Regions from separate parts of the Arthrobacter sp. 2RAF6 genome, predicted to be linked through region 1. Evidence: riboswitches for the same ligand, from Rfam matches in the RefSeq annotation. Region 1 holds a riboswitch; each other region holds the start of a gene.
What was found. A riboswitch is a leader RNA that binds a small molecule or an ion and turns the genes downstream of it on or off. The one in region 1 is predicted to bind cyclic di-AMP.

Region 1 (5,409 bases):
CAACAACCTTCCGCAGCTCAGCCACCCGGACGGTTCCCCCATCCGTGCCCTTGTGGTGGACGACGAACCCAGCCTCGCCGAGCTCATGAGCATGGGCCTACGCATGGCGGGCTGGTCGGTAGCTGTGGCCGGCGACGGTCCCGCCGCGGTAAAGCTCGCCAAGGACTTCCGACCCGATGTCCTGGTGCTCGATGTGATGCTTCCGGGGTTCGACGGCGTTGAGCTGCTGGGCAGGATCCGCGCCTTTGCGCCTGAGGTGCCTGCGCTCTTCCTCACCGCGAAGGATGACGTGCAGGACCGCATCGTCGGCTTGGCCGCCGGCGGCGACGATTATGTCACCAAGCCCTTCAGCATGGAGGAAGTCCTGCTGCGCCTGCACCGGCTGGTCCAGCGCTCAGGAGTGGCCGCGATGGACACGGCCGAACTGGTTGTAGGTGACTTGACCCTGAACGTGGACACCCGTGAAGTTACCCGCGGCGGCGAAGACATCCCGCTCACGGCAACCCAGTTCGAGCTCCTGCGCTACCTCATGGAAAATCCCAAGCGTGTGGTCAGCAAGGCCCAGATCCTGGACCGCGTGTGGGACTACGATTTCGGCGGGCAAGCCAACATCGTGGAGCTCTACATCTCATACCTGCGCAAGAAGATCGAGGCCAACCACCCGCCCATGATCCACACGGTGCGTGGAGCAGGCTACGTCATCAAGCCTGCCGAATAGCCGGGGCTCCGAATGTCCGCACTCTCGGGTATCCCCCGCCAGACCGACCACAGCTGGTTCAATCCTTCCACCTGGCACTTGCGCACGCGCTTGATCCTTCTCTCCATGGCTCTCCTCGTGGCCATCTGCGGTGCCGTCGGGATAGTCAGCTACGCCTCCATGGATGTGTTCCTCACGAAGCAGCTGGACCAGCAGCTGGCGCAGGCCTCCCATGGCCGCCCGCCGCAAGGCAATCCTGGCGGCCGTCCGGACCCCCTGGATCCCCGGGGTCAGAGCATCGGCACGCTGAATGCGCGCATTCTTGCCGGTCAGGTGAGCAGCGATGCTGGATTCTTGTCCTCCGATGCGACCCGTGCGCCGTTGTCGCCCAGCGACGCTCAAATCCTGTCGGCGCTCCCCTCCGATGGCCGCCCGGTTGATCGCACCCTGTCCAATGGCGGCTACCGGCTCGTGGCCGCCGAAACCCCTTACGGCGATGTTGTCATCACGGGGCTGCCACTCGCCTCGAAGGAGGACACCGAGGCCTCGCTCGTCTGGACCATGGTGCTCGTATCCTTGGGCGGGCTGGTCCTGATCGGGCTGGCCGGAACCGTGCTCATCCGCCGCACCATGCGCCCCCTGGAGCAACTCTCCGACGTCGCCACGAAGGTATCGAAACTTCCGCTCGACGCCGGTGAGGTGGCACTCGCGGTGCGCGTTCCGGCGTCGGCGGCCCATCCGAGCACGGAAGTGGGAAGCGTCGGCCATGCTTTGAACCTGATGCTGGACAATGTTTCCAGCGCCCTCGAGGCACGCCAGCAAAGCGAAACAAAGGTGCGTCAGTTCGTGGCCGACGCGTCCCACGAACTACGCACTCCGCTGACCGCCATCCGCGGCTATACCGAGCTCTTGCGCATGACGGAGACGTTCACCGAGGACGGGCGCAAGTCACTGGGCCGGGTGCAGAGCCAGTCGGAACGCATGACCACCCTCGTGGAGGACCTCCTTCTGTTGGCCCGGCTGGACGAAGGGAAGGCCCCGGAGTTCACCGATGTGGACCTCACGCAGCTGGTGATCGAGACCGTCAGCGACGAGAAAGTCATGGCCCCGGAGCACATCTGGCAGCTCAAGCTCCCGGATGAGCCCCTCACGGTCCGCGGCGACACCACTCAACTCCACCAGGTTTTGGCGAATCTGCTCTCCAATGCCCGCAAGCACACGGAGGCGGGAACCACCGTGGTCACGGGCGTCGTGCGTTCCGCCGACGGCAGCGCCGTGGTGACAGTGACCGACAACGGGCCGGGCATCCCGCCTGAATTCCAGGGCAGGATCTTCTCCCGCTTTGCCCGTGCCGACGCCGCCCGATCGGGTTCCGAAGGCACGTCCGGGCTCGGCTTGTCGATTGTGGAATCCATTGTCCAGGCGCATGGTGGAACCGTCGAAGTGGCGTCGCGGCCCGGCCGGACGGAATTTGCGGTGCGGCTTCCGGCGCTCAGGACCGCCACGGCCTGAAGGGCCACCCAGGAGGGCGCGACGCCGGTGCGCGGCGCGCGCAAGTCGACGCACCGGCGTCGTGATCTCCGTTACCTAAATGTGACTTGAGCTGAATCCTCCTGTACCGTCGAATAGGTGCGCTGGATCATTCCGGCCACCGCCGGGTAGGCGCCGAGCTCTGCCCCTCCCCGGTGCCCAACAGTCCAGGCAGAGACGGGGGACCCAGGTCTCCGGGCAAGCGCTCATGTTGAGCCAGCCCTAGGGGTGAAGCCGTACCGCCACGATTTCCCGTGGCCACGGCCGGATGACCTCATCCGAATCCGACAGCTAACTCCGCAGGCGTCGAGAGGCAATCACCATGTCTGATTCCAGGAATCAGTCGCGCTCTGTTGCGCGCCACCGCGGCGAACCAGCCCGGAAAAACAAGTCACGTTCCACATTGAGGCGAGCCGCCTCGAACCTCGGCACCGGCCAGCGCATGGCCGTTGTTGCCGGCGTCGTTGCTGTGTTCCTTGGTGCAGGTGCCGCCACCCAGGCCGCCGGACAGGCCATTAATGCCCAGGACATGAGCCGCACGTCCGAATCCCGCACGACGGATCACTCAGCCACGCCATCGGCCAGCGCAAGCGCAAGCCCCAAGCCGAGCGCCGCGCCGACGCCGAGCCAGGCAGCCGCCCCCGCTCCGGCCGCCGTTGCGCCCCAGGCTGCCGCGCCGGCCGCCCCCGTGGCACCCCCTGCGCCAGCAGCCCCGGCCGCACCCGTCGCCGTCGATGATCCCTCCGGCGCCCAGGCCTATGCCGCAAGCATCCTTCCCTCCTACGGTTGGGGCCAGGGCGAAATGTCAGCACTGATCACCTTGTGGAACAAGGAATCGGACTGGCGCACCACTGCCACCAACGCCTCCAGCGGCGCTTACGGCATTGGGCAGTCGCTGCCGGCCGAAAAGATGGCGTCCGAAGGCGCTGACTGGCAGACCAACTACCAGACGCAGATCCGCTGGGGCCTGAACTACATCAAGGAACGCTACGGATCGCCGTCGGCAGCGTGGTCCTTCCACTTGGTCCACAACTGGTACTAAACCAAGATCCACGCACAAATACGTCGAGGTCCGTCCCTTCAGGGGCGGACCTCGACGTATTTTGGCCAGGCATGTGATTCGCCACGCCGGTGATACATCCACAGCCACGTCACAGGTTCCGCCTAAAGCCTTCATATTCTGCGACGGCACTCTGGATACATGACGCTCATCGAATCCACCTCCGGAACCCTGAAGGACCCCGCGGTGGTGCCGCCGGGCCTTACCATCCAAGCCAAGACCCCCATTCAACGCAGCACAGGGCGGCGCGCCCCCGTGGACACCCACACCGCCATCCCGGTCCTCGATGTCACCATCCCCGTCTTCAACGAGGAACGCGACCTCGAAGAGTGCCTGCGCAGGCTTCACGGCCACTTGCGCGAATCCTTCCCACATGGCTTCCGCATCACCGTGGCGGACAACGCGAGCACGGACAGCACCTTGAAGATCGCGGACCGCGTGGCAAGGGAACTGCCTGAGCTCGCGGTTGTCCACCTTGAGGAAAAGGGACGCGGTAACGCCCTGCGCAAGGTGTGGCTGGCATCGCCGTCGCCGGTTCTCGCTTACATGGACGTGGATCTCTCCACGGACCTTGCCGCGCTGGCGCCCCTTTTGGCGCCACTGATCTCCGGCCATTCGGACCTCGCAATCGGCACACGGCTGACCCGGAACTCGCGGGTTGTCCGCGGCCCCAAGCGCGAGTTCATTTCGCGTAGCTACAACTTGATGCTGCACTCGTTCATGGGTGCGCGCTTCAGCGATGCCCAGTGCGGTTTCAAGGCGATCCGGGCAGATGTCGCACAGCAGATCCTCCCCCACACCATGGACAACTCGTGGTTCTTCGATACTGAACTCCTGGTCCTCGCCGAACGCTGCGGCCTCCGGGTCCACGAGGTTCCCGTCGACTGGATTGACGATCCCAATTCGAGCGTCGACGTGGTGCGCACCGCCCTGGCCGACATCCGAGGCATGGTCCGGCTCACCCGGGATCTCGTCTCGGGCCGCATCCCCATTCCGGAACTGCGGGCAGCACTTGCACGCGGGCCGCTTCCGGCGTCGTCACGTACTGCCGAGCAGAGCCCGCGCAGCAGCCTTTTCGGGCAACTAGTCCGGTTCGCCGCGATCGGCGCTGCGTCCACCCTCGCCTATGTGCTCATCTTCCTGTTCTGCCGCGGCTTCATGGACCCCCAGCTGGCCAACTTCCTCGCGCTGCTCGTCACGGCCATCGCCAACACCGGAGCCAACCGGCGCTTCACCTTCGGCATCCAGGGCGGCAATCCCGTTCGGCACCACTTCGAGGGATTGATCGTCTTCGGGATCGGCCTCGCGCTCACCTCAGGGGCACTCGCCTTGGTGCACAGTACGACGACGCCGGACCGTTGGGGCGAGCTCCTCACCGTCGTCGCGGCGAACCTCGCCGCCACCGCGGTCCGCTTCCTCTTGTTCCGACTTTGGGTCTTCCGACAGCCTGCCGCGCAGGCGACTGCGCCCGCCACACAAACCAAATCGCGCACAGAAACGGCAGCATCATGACCTCCACGATTACTCCCGCAAGCACAGGACCGGCCGGAACCGACTCATCCGCCGCCGTCGGGACTGCCCCAGCACCGCAGGGCCGTCACTCGACGGGCCCGTCAACCCCCGATGCCACGCCGGGTTGGACGCGATACGCCTTTGGCCGGCAGCCCCGCTGGGTGCGGCCGTCCGCCGCCGGACTCCTCATGGCCACCGCCTTCCTGTATCTCTGGAACCTCGCGGCCACCGGCTATGGAAACTCCTTCTACGCCGCGGCCATCCAGGCCGGCACCAAGGACTGGACGGCGTTTCTGTTCGGTTCGCTCGACGCCGGCAACGCCATCACCGTGGACAAGCCGCCGGCCTCTCTGTGGATCCCTGCTTTGGCAGGCCGGATCTTCGGCTTCTCGCCCCTGAGCATGCTGGTTCCCGAGGCGCTCATGGGCGTAGCCGCCGTCGGTTTCCTCTATTTGACGGTCAAGCGGGTCTCCGGACCAGGCGCGGGCTTGTTGGCCGGTGGCGCTCTGGCACTGACCCCGGTGGCCGCGCTCATGTTCCGCTTCAACAATCCCGACGCCATGCTGACCCTGTGCCTGGTGCTCGCGGCCTACTTCACTACTCGTGCCAT
Region 2 (5,409 bases), on a different contig from region 1:
TTCGCGCTCTTGCTTGGTGTCGTCTCGGCACTCGACGCCCCGGTTCGCCAGACGTTCGTTTCGGAGCTGGTCAAGGAGGACTATCTTTCCAACGCGGTTGCCTTGAACAGCGCATCCTTCAACGTTGCCCGCATGATCGGTCCCGCCGTGGCCGGCGTGCTGACGGTGGCTGTGGGGCCGGGCTGGGTATTCATGATCAATACCCTGACCTTCCTCGCAATGCTTGGCGCGATCAGGGCCATCCCCCTTTCCTCCTTGCGCGTGCAGCCCCGGGCCGCCGCGGGCAAGGGCCGCATCCGTGAAGGGCTTCGCTATGTCCGCAATCGCCCGGACATTGTGGTCGTCCTCGTCGCGATCTTCATCATGGGCACGTTCGGCCTGAACTTCGTCCTCTTCATCGCGGCCATGGTCGGCACGGAGTTCGGCATGGACGCGGGGGCATTCGGGCTGCTCAACTCGGTCATGGCGATCGGCTCCGTCGCAGGAGCATTGCTGGCCGCCCGGCGCGGGCGGCCACGGATGCGGCTCATCTTCGCGGCGGCGGCCGGGTTCGGCCTTGCGAGCGGACTGGCTGCCCTGGCGCCGAATTACACCATGTTCGCCTTGGCGCTGATTCCCTGCGGACTGTTTGCCCTGACCATGATCACGAGCGCCAACGGCTACGTGCAGTCCACCACGGAACCTGTCATGCGCGGCAGGGTCATGGCACTCTACATGGCCATCTTCATGGGTGGGACGCCCATCGGTGCACCGTTCGTCGGATGGGTGTCCAACGTGGCCGGACCCCGATGGGCTGTGGGCGTGGCCGCCGCCGCGGGCGCCAGCACCGCCGTCGTCGGCATCGTGTGGATCATCCGCGCGCGCCAGCTGCGGCTCCGTTTCGATAGCAGCGCCCGCGGGATGCGGTTCTTCCGCATTGAGTCCCAGGGCGCGGGTGGTTCTATTAAAAGGGCTAGCGCCGCCCGGGATCCCCACCCGGGCGACGCCGACGAGTCCTGACCGCGGGAACGCCGCAGTCCCTTACTTCTTCAGTTCGCCCACCACGTAGTCGATGCTGGCGAGCAATGCAGAGACGTCGTCCGGCTCGATGGCAACGAAGGTAGCGATGCGCAGCTGGTTGCGGCCCAGCTTGCGGTACGGTTCCGTGTCCACGATCCCGTTGGCGCGCAGCACCTTGGCGATGGCCGCGGCATCGATCGAATCATCGAAATCGATCGTGGCGATGACATTGGAGCGGTCCTCGGCCTTCGCGACGAACGGGGTGGCGTACTCGGAAGCCTCGGCCCAGTTGTAGATGCGGCTTGCGGAATCCGCTGTGCGTCCGGAAGCGAAGTCCAGGCCACCGTTCTTGTTGAGCCACTGGACCTGCGCATCCAATGTCACCAAGGTGGACAGGGACGGCGTGTTGTAGGTCTGGTTGAGCTTCGAGTTGTCGATAGCCGTCTGCAGGTCGAGGAAATCCGGGATCCAGCGGCCGCTTGCCTTGATGCGGGCGGCGCGCTCCAGGGCTGCGGGGGAGAAGAGGCCGAGCCACAGGCCGCCGTCGGAGGCAAAGTTCTTTTGCGGCGCGAAGTAGTAGACGTCAGCCTCGGCAACATCAACGTCCAGGCCGCCGGCTGCGGACGTCGCGTCAACCAGGACCAGAGCCCCGTCGTCGCTGCCTTGGACACGCTTGACCGGAGCGGCCACACCCGTCGAGGTTTCGTTCTGTGGCCACGCGTACACGTCCACGCCTGCTTCGGCCTGGGAAACCGGCCGGGTGCCAGGCTCGGACTTGATGATGGACGAAGCTTCCAGGAACGGTGCCTTGTTGGTCGCCGAAGCGAACTTGGAACCGAACTCACCGAAGGAGAGGTGCTGGGCCTTCTTCTCGACCAGGCCGAAGCTGGCGACATCCCAGAACGCGGTGGAGCCTCCGACGCCGAGAATCACCTCGTAGCCCTCGGGTGCACGGAAGAACTGGCTAAGTCCCTCGCGGACCGAGCCCACCAGGTTCTTGACCGGTGCCTGGCGGTGGGAGGTGCCGAGGATCGTCGTCGAGGCGGCGGAAAGTGCCTCGATCTGCTCCGGGCGGACCTTGGAGGGCCCGGCACCGAAGCGGCCGTCCTTGGGCAGCAAATCGGCAGGGATGGTGATGCTGTTGTCGCTCACGGGATGCTCCAATGGTGAAGTAGCGGCCTAGATGGGTCGTGGCAGGCGGCAAGCTGCCCCTTCGACTCCCCAATTCTGCCTGACGCCGCAGGCGGGGGCAGAACCGAAGGTGTCATAGTCCGCCACGTGGAAAGCATTTGTTCGGCTGGCTCTGGACGGGGCACGAGAATTATTCGGAGTAATTCCAAATAAGCTAAGCTTGGAGCTGGCGCCCGGACCGGGACCGCCGGCGGTTCGGCCACCTGTTCGACCACTGAGGCGGCTGCGGTACGGTGGAAAATACGCAAGATACTGCGCTCGAGGAGCTGAGCTGGATGACGGATCTGATCGATACCACTGAGATGTATCTTCGGACCATTTTGGAGCTTGAAGAAGAGAACATCGTGGCTCTTCGCGCACGCATCGCCGAGCGCTTGCGGCACTCGGGCCCCACTGTTTCCCAGACGATCGGACGGATGGAGCGCGACGGCCTGGTGATTGTGTCCAATGACCGGCACCTTGAGCTGACTGAAACGGGCCGGAAACGCGCCACCGAGGTGATGCGCAAGCACCGGCTCGCCGAACGGCTCCTGGCAGATGTCATCGGACTGGACTGGGCCTACGTCCACGACGAAGCCTGCCGCTGGGAGCATGTCATGAGTGAGCGCGTGGAACGGCGGCTCTACGAGCTGCTGGACCACCCGACGGAATCGCCCTATGGCAACCCCATTCCCGGACTCGAAGCGCTGGGTGGAGTCGCGTCCCACGCCTTTACGGATGGCGTGGTCAACCTACTTGACGCGATGAACGAATACTCACCTGAAAACCGGGTCACTGTCAGCCGGCTGGCTGAACCGATCCAGGTGGAACCGGAACTTCTCGTGCAGCTGGACGAGGGCGGAATCCGGCCCGGCGCCAGGGTTTCCCTGGAACGTGTGGGGGAGTACATCTCCGTTCGCGTGCCCAATATCGACGGCGCGCTGGAACTGCCGCCTGAGGTTGCCTCGCACGTATTTGTCACGGTCGCCTAGCCGGCCCGGCGAGGCGACCGGCAAAGATAACGAAATTATTACCGCGGGGCCTTAATCCCCTATAGTTTGTTACTGGCGCCGATACCAAAGCGTTACCTGATCCGAAGCCGAGTTCTGCCAGCGGATCAGGTGGATTAGTCCATTCACTGGCAGAAGCGGAGGAACCACCATCGGCTGTCGAAAGACGGCCTTGGGGTGAAGTCCGCAGCGGAAGTGCAAAAAGTGCGGGGCCCTTCGGGTAGCTCTGCGCTTCGCGCCCTTCGCGCGGACCGGGTCCACGATCTCTCTGGCCCGAATCCGACAGCTAACTTCGCAGGCTTGCCAGAGAGGAAAACCTTGACCACGCAGAACACCAGGGGCCGCAGGCGCGCGTCCGGTCCTACTGCTGAGCTGCGGAGCACGAGCGCCGTCGAGCACGAGCGGCCCCGCGATCCCCATCGCGAACTTCGCCGCCGCAAGGGTCCTTTTCGGCAGATGGCCGAGTTCGCCGCGGCGAGCGGGGCGGGACAGAAGGCCGGAGTGGCCCTTGCCACGACGGGCCTCATCCTGACGGTCGCCATGCCGGGAACCGGCGCCATGACGGCCACGGCCGAATCAAACCAGGCCGCCTCGGCAGTAGGCACCCAGCCTGAGATTCCGGCCGCCGCAAGCGCCACGATCGACTTCAGCCGTGCTGCGGTTTCCACCACGGGGGATCCGGACAGCAAGCTCAAGCAGCTCTTGAGTGCGCAGTCCGTCGGCACCATCAAGACGTCGTCATCCAAGGGCACCCTGGGGGCGCCGTTGGACACCCTGACCACGGCCTCGCCTTTCGGCTACCGCGTGAATCCCATCACGGGCGGTTTGGGTGAGTTCCACCGAGGCCAGGACTTCGTGGCCCAGTGCGGCACCCCCGTCCATGCTGCCGCGGCCGGCAAGGTCACTTTCGCCGGCTGGCATCCGTATGGCGGCGGCAACCGCATTGTGGTGGACCATGGCAACGGCCTGGAAACCACGTACAACCATTTGTCTTCGTTCAACGTCCAGGTGGGCCAAACGGTCAGCCGTGGCGATGTCATCGCATTGAGCGGCACCACCGGCGCCTCCACGGGCTGCCACCTCCATTTTGAAGTCATGGTCAACGGCGACGTCGTTGACCCCCTGGGCTGGCTGTAGCCAATCCGATGGAAGCCTCTCGCATGCTTGTCACGCTCCGTGACCTGAATGTGACATTCAGCCAAAACTCATGTACCGTCTAAGACGCATCAACTTTTAGAGAGTTGATGCACTCGAGTGGATTGCCTAGCTCTGCCACTGCTCGAGGTTCCGTTCGCAAAACATCGTCTGGCAGAGGCGGGGGACCCACTTTTGGTCATCTTCACCGATGGCCTTGGGGTTAAGTCGCACAACTTCCGAGAGGGAGAAGTGTGGCCGGATGACTCCCATCCGAATCCGACAGCTTACCTCGCGGGCATAGGGAGAGGCCTCTTAACGTGTCTTCACGCTCTACTGTTGCGCGCCATCGTGCCGCGGTCACCAAGACCAACTCGCTTGCCGTTATCGCTAAGACTGTCGGCAGCAACGCCGGTGGCGTAGGCCGTCAGGCAGCAGTTATCGCAGCTGCTTCCGGTCTGGTGCTCACTAGCGGTATCGCAGCCAACGCTGCAGAAACCAACGTCCCCCGCGAGTCCACTTCGACCTCCGCCCTGGAAGTCCAGTCCATCGCCCAAGCAAGCATTTCGGCCGACTCCTCCGTCGCCATCAAGTACGAGCGCCCGGCGGTCTCCACCGAAGCTGCTCCGGTTGTCGCAGCTCCGGTTGCCACGCAGGACGCTACTCCGGCCGCAACGGGTGCCGCTACCGGCTCCTCGACGCTTTCTGTCACCGCTGCTGTTTCACCCGCAACCAAGGTTGCCAGCGGCAAGGGCGCAGCAATTGCTGCCGCAGCTTACGCACAGCTTGGCGTTGCCCAGGACTGCACCGCCCTGGCTTCGAACTCCCTGGCCGCTGTTGGGATCAACTTCCACGGCTGGCCGGCAGACTACCTCTCCCTTGGCCGTACGGTCAGCGCTGCTGAAGCGCAGCCGGGAGACTTGGTCTACTACCAGAACGGTGGCATGGGCATGGCCCACATCGCCGTTTACGTCGGCAACGGCATGGCCGTCCACGGCGGCTGGAACGGTGGCACCACCGCCCTTTACAGCGTCAACGTCGGCTCCGGCCCGGTCTTCATCCGCGTTGGTGGCTAAATAGCTCCGGCTACATAGCT
Region 3 (5,409 bases), on a different contig from region 1:
ACGTCCGCGCACGGTCCCAGTAAGCGCGGTCTTCGCGGCTGACGTCCCTGAAGACTGAGGCCGGGTCCGGGTCCAGGGATTCGTTCAGAATGTACTCGGGCTCCATAGTTCCGGCCGGGAAACCAGCCCCGGCCGGGAAAACGGCATCCAGTTCTTCGGAATAGCTATCGGACGTCGTCGTCATAGGGGAATCCTCGCTCTGGGGTTGCGATCTGCGACTCCTAGCATGCGCTGACACTCAGTTTCATGTCAAGGAACTCGATGTCAGCTGAGGATTTTGCTGGATCAAGGGCTAAGCCAGGGCGTCCCGGACCGCTTGAAGGATCTGTTCCGTACCGGCTGCCGGATCAAGGACAGCAACTACGACGGCGGGACGGCCGCCTTCCTCGGAAGGCGCTCCGGCTGGCACACTACTCCCCTCGCCGGCTGAAACCCGGGAAAAAGTATCGGCCAAAGCGCCCAATTCACGCCCGAGCCGGGCGGCCGACTCTTGGGCTTCGGCTTCCCGCGCATCACGCTCGCCGCGCTCGACGCCCCCGACGCGTTCGCCAGCAGCAATCGCCCGCAGCCATTGGCGCAGGACACTGTTGTGAACCGCAACTACCGCTGCGGCAAAGGCCACGGCAGTGACCCCCCGGCCTTCGCCTTCCGGCAGTGCGGAAAGGAGATGATTCCGGAAAGCCCGCTGATAGCGATGCGTCATGACCAGTTCACGATCACGAAGGGTAGGCACTTGATGCAGAAGTTCGTAGCGGGCGAGGGAGGTTTTGCGGTTGCCCACGTGGTGGCCGAAAACCAAGAGCGCCGCCTCCACGACGGCACGTAACGGATCTGCCGTCGTTCCCGCAAGGAACTCCTGGACCCGCGCCAGGATACGGTCGTGGTCGGCGAAAACGATGTCCTCTTTGGAGCCGAACTTGCGGAAAAACGTGCTTCGGCTGATCCCGGCGGCATCGGCGAGGTCGTCCACGGAGGTCGCGTCGTAGCCTTGCCGCACCAGTAGCTCGATTGCCGCGGCCACGGCAGGGCCTGGATCCGGATTGGCGGGGTAGTTGACCATAGGCGTGAATCTAACACGACGGCGTCACCGCACAGCCTTATGCGAGGCTAGGCTTCTGCCATGGCATTGATAGCTCCCCGTGTGACGCCTGGCCTGCCCGCGGACGACGCCCGGAACCTGGCGCGCTCACTCCAGGACAGCAACGACATCACCGTTTTCGTCGACGGCACGGTCCACCGCTTGCCGGATGAGGCGAGGGACGCCGTCGTCGACCTCCTTGGCAGGCTGGGCCGAGGCGAAGCGGTGACCGTCAGCAGCGTAGAGGAAATGCTCACGACGTCGAGGGCGGCCGAACTCGCGGGAATCTCGCACACCTACCTGCGAAACATGACCGACCGTGGCGAAATTCCGGTGGAATACCGCGGCACACACCGCCGCATCAGGCTCGCGGACATCATGGCATGGCTGGAAAACCAGAAGAAGACGGGCGCGGGCAACGAGGAAACCACCAGCGAGTAGCGGAACGCTAGGCGAGGGCCGCTTTGAGCGCCGCGTGGACCCAATCCCGGTAGCGCTCCAGTCCCCAAGCGAAATCCAACACGAGCGACCGGTAGGTGTCCGGATGACCCACCGACCAAATCACGGCAGCAGCTTGCTCGTCGCTCATTCCGGAAGTCAATGCCCCGCGCCGCCTGAGCGCAGCCGCTGCCTCCGCATAGTTCCGCAGCCGGATTTCGGCCCGGTCCCGCTCCACCTTTGCCGCTTCGGCGTCGACGGCGGAGGCCTGCCTCATGACGCTGAACAATTGGCTGCTTCTCGGATGTACCTCGGCGAACCAGTCGGCCAACAACGCTAGGACCGCCGCGGCGTCGGCGGCTGCGGCAGTCCGCTCGCGCATAGTCTCCGGGACCGGGCGGGGAGCATCCGGGCCCGCGGCCGTCGCGTCAACCACGGCCGAGAGCAGCGCAGCCTTGTTACCCACGGAGTTGTAGATGGTCTGGATAGCCACGCCTGCTTGCTCCGCAACGGCCCCGATAGTCGTGGCCACGTATCCCCTGCTCAGAAACAGCTGCCGAGCGGCCTCCACGACGGCGGCCTTGGTTGCGACAGCTTGGGCTAACCGCCTGTCATTGTGTCGGATTTCCACGCAAAAAGAATATCATTCTAGTGACTGGAATGCTATTCTAATGACCTCGAACACCTCAGGAGGCTTCGCGATGGACAGCAATAAGCCAGTGGACACCATAGTTGTGGGCGCCGGGCAGGCAGGGCTCGCCACCGGATTCCACCTCCAGAAGCACCGGCAAGACTTCCTCATCCTGGACTCGCAGACCCGCGTCGGCGACGTGTGGCGGAACCGGTGGGATTCCTTGCGGCTCTTCACCCCGGCGCAGCACGATTCCCTTCCCGGCATGCCGTTTCCCGCCGCCCGAGGCAGCTTTCCCGGCAAAGACGCCATGGCCGAATACCTCGAGGAGTACGCCAGGAGCCGGGAACTCCCGGTACGTCATGGTGCCCACGTCGTCGGCATCGAGCGGGAGGACGGCCGGTTCCGAGTACAGTCGGGCTCCGGGTCGATCCTGGCCAAGAACGTTGTTGTTGCCACGGGCCCGAACGCACAGCCAAGGATTCCGGCGTTCGCACAGGAGCTGGATCCCGGCATCCACCAACTTCACGGAGCCGAATACACCAACCCGGACTCGGTTCCGCCCGGAGATGTCCTGGTGGTCGGCTCCGGCACCTCCGGCGTCGAAATCGCCTTGGAGCTCGCACCTACCCACCGCACTTACATTGCCGGAACCCCTCCGTTCCACATTCCGGGCCCCGTAACGCGATACGCCGGCGGGCTTTGGTGGCTCTTCATCCACAACGTGCTGAACAGATCCACCCCTATCGGCCGTAAAGTCGCAGTCGGGTTCACCCAGCACGGCGCGCCGCTGATCCGGACCTCTACGCGAGAGCTCGACGCCGCGGGAGTCGCCCGCCTGCCACGCCTGGCGGGCGCCCGCGAGGGCCAACCCCTGACTGATGAAGGCCACGCGATCCCGGTGTCCACGGTGATCTGGGCTACCGGTTACCGACCGGACTTCGGCTGGATCCGAGGACTTCCCGCGGATGAGGACGGCTGGCCGCTCACCTGTCGGGGTGCCGTGGAACAACTGCCGGGACTGTTCTTCGTGGGTATGCCGTTCCAATACGGGCTGACTTCGGGTCTCGTGGGCGGGGTCGGCCGCGACGCCGAACACGTCGCAGGACTCATCGCCGGGCGGACCCGGTAAAACCGGTCATCCCGCCCGTTATTCAAATGTGACTTTTGCATGCCGGCTGTTGTACCGTCGAGGTGCGACCCAATCCCCAACTGGGCCGCTTCCGGATTGACGCCGAGCTCTGCCGCAACCCGGAATCCGCCAGACCCGCGGCAGAGACGGGGGACCCAGAGTCTCCGGGCCTACTTCTCCACAGGCCCTTGGGGTGAAGCCGCCATGTGCGGCCGGACGGCCTCGTCCGAACCCGACAGCTAACCTCGAAGGCGTTGAGAGGCAATCACCATGTCCCCAATCATGGATCAGCCTCGCCGTGCCCAAGTGGCGCGCGAGCGCATCAAACCAACCGGACGTCGTCGGGCCAAAGACAGCGAACCGTTCATTGCTGCATCGGCTTCTGAACCTTTGATTTCGACAGCGGACCCCGCCACCACGGCAACCCCGACGACGGCGGTGCCCACCACGCGCGCGGCCGCCCGCGCAGCCGAACGGAAGAGAGCTTCCCAAGCCAGCGAAACCGCGGCCATTCCGATAGTGGGTGCCGCGACCGTGGCTGCCCCGACAGCAGAACCCGCGACAGCCGCCATTCCGGCAGTGGCTACTCCGACGGTGGCTGCCGAGACGGCTGAGCCGGCCAAAACCGAGGAGGCAGCCACAACAGCACCTCACGCGGCACCCCGGGCCAGCGTCGGTCCGGTGACCTTTTCTGGTTCGTCCTTCAGCCGTGAACCACACGCAGTCCTCAAGAAGGCCGCCAGCATCCGGACGATGAGCAACCGAATGGCAGTGGTTGCAGGAGCCCTAGGCATCTTGTTGACCGCCGGTTCCCTGGGCCAAGCCCTTGAGTTGCCCTTCTTCGGCCAGGAATCCCGCGCCCAGGACGCTGCCAGCGCGGACAGCCAAGACTCCACGCAATCCGGCGCCCCTTCCACGACGGCAAGTACTTCACCCAGCCCCGCAGCATCACCTTCGGCAGCTACCCCAAGCGCCAAGTCCGGCCAGACCTCCACGGACCCGGCGCAACATTCGCCGCAAGGACCCGCCGCCGTCGAACCGTCGAGCGTCTCGGCGCCATCGATCTCCGTCCAGGTTCCTGCCATCCCGTCAGCACTGCCCCCAAGCCTCACCCCTGCGCCTGTTCCTTCCAATCCGGTTCCGGCCCAGCCTGCACCGGCGCCCAGCCCGGATCCGACCGGGCCGACGAACCCCACCCCGACGCCGGATCCGACCGGCACGCCCTCGCCTGCGCCCACAGGTTCTTGGAAGCCGCGGAACCCGGCCAGCCCTACTCCCACGCCACAACCCACGCAGTCGGGCGTTGATCTTGGGTCGATTTTGGACGCAGCAACCAAGGCCCTGCAGTGAGGATGGGACAGCATCGAACATCTTCAGTCGAGTGGCATGGGCGATGCTGCCAAAGCAACCGGGCGCAGATCATTCAGCACCGCCCGGACCGTTGGCGCTGCAGCCTTCAGCTGAGGCAGCTCAACAAGTAAACCAGCGCGGCTTCCGGTACCAGCGGCTTCAAATCCGCGGGCGGCCCGCCCAGCGGCGCGCTTTGAGCGTTGCATGGAGTTCGAGCCGCGTCGCGCCATTCAGCGGATCTGCACCGATGAGCTGGCGGACCCTGGCGAGCCGGTTGTAGATGCTGCTGCGGTGCAGGTGGAGCTTCGTGGCCACGTCCTGCACGGAGCCGTCGCTGTCGTAAAGCAATTCGAGCACGGGCAGCAGCTCGCCGTTGCGGTCGGCATCCTCGATCTCTTGGAAATGCGCCGAGATCGAATCGTCCCAGCCACCGGGAGCCTGTAGCCGTTCGAACAACTGGTAGATCCCGGCCGAGCGGCTGTCCACGAGCTCGCCGAGTGGAGGATCGACGGCGGCAGCCTGGGCCGCGAGCTTCGACTGTCGGTAGGCCCGGCCCATCTGGCGGATGACTGAAAACGGCTCGCTGATGCCGAGTATGACGCGGTCCACCTTCCGGCCGGCGCGCTTGGCGAGTTCCAGCTGATAATGAACCAGGACTTGGGCATGCTCTGCCCGTCCGCCCGTTTCGCGGAACAACATGACCGAGTGCGTCTCGGTGCCAGCGCTGAAAAGCACGGAATCGACCCCGATAGTTGCCTGCAGCGCGGCGGAACGGTGCGT

Region 2: linked by a shared signal. The riboswitch ahead of AB4Z38_RS12645 (M23 family metallopeptidase) and the one ahead of AB4Z38_RS03325 (hypothetical protein) in region 1 are both predicted to bind cyclic di-AMP.
Region 3: linked by a shared signal. The riboswitch ahead of AB4Z38_RS15860 (hypothetical protein) and the one ahead of AB4Z38_RS03325 (hypothetical protein) in region 1 are both predicted to bind cyclic di-AMP.

Annotation. Positions count from the first base shown of each region.
Region 1 is NZ_JBFRGF010000003.1:132,742-138,150, reverse strand. Features, by position in the region: gene AB4Z38_RS03335 (response regulator transcription factor) at 1-718, shown strand, start outside; gene AB4Z38_RS03330 (ATP-binding protein) at 731-2,209, shown strand; cyclic di-AMP (ydaO/yuaA leader) riboswitch at 2,374-2,547, shown strand; gene AB4Z38_RS03325 (hypothetical protein) at 2,550-3,269, shown strand; gene AB4Z38_RS03320 (glycosyltransferase) at 3,429-4,799, shown strand; gene AB4Z38_RS03315 (ArnT family glycosyltransferase) at 4,796-5,409, shown strand, end outside.
Region 2 is NZ_JBFRGF010000015.1:53,248-58,656, reverse strand. Features, by position in the region: gene AB4Z38_RS12660 (MFS transporter) at 1-999, shown strand, start outside; gene serC (phosphoserine transaminase) at 1,021-2,151, opposite strand; gene AB4Z38_RS12650 (metal-dependent transcriptional regulator) at 2,466-3,161, shown strand; cyclic di-AMP (ydaO/yuaA leader) riboswitch at 3,288-3,495, shown strand; gene AB4Z38_RS12645 (M23 family metallopeptidase) at 3,498-4,316, shown strand; cyclic di-AMP (ydaO/yuaA leader) riboswitch at 4,462-4,628, shown strand; gene AB4Z38_RS12640 (NlpC/P60 family protein) at 4,634-5,389, shown strand.
Region 3 is NZ_JBFRGF010000022.1:40,683-46,091, reverse strand. Features, by position in the region: gene AB4Z38_RS15885 (acyl-CoA dehydrogenase family protein) at 1-184, opposite strand, end outside; gene AB4Z38_RS15880 (TetR/AcrR family transcriptional regulator) at 293-1,060, opposite strand; gene AB4Z38_RS15875 (helix-turn-helix domain-containing protein) at 1,121-1,519, shown strand; gene AB4Z38_RS15870 (TetR/AcrR family transcriptional regulator) at 1,527-2,147, opposite strand; gene AB4Z38_RS15865 (flavin-containing monooxygenase) at 2,188-3,279, shown strand; cyclic di-AMP (ydaO/yuaA leader) riboswitch at 3,397-3,547, shown strand; gene AB4Z38_RS15860 (hypothetical protein) at 3,550-4,629, shown strand; gene AB4Z38_RS15855 (PucR family transcriptional regulator) at 4,789-5,409, opposite strand, start outside.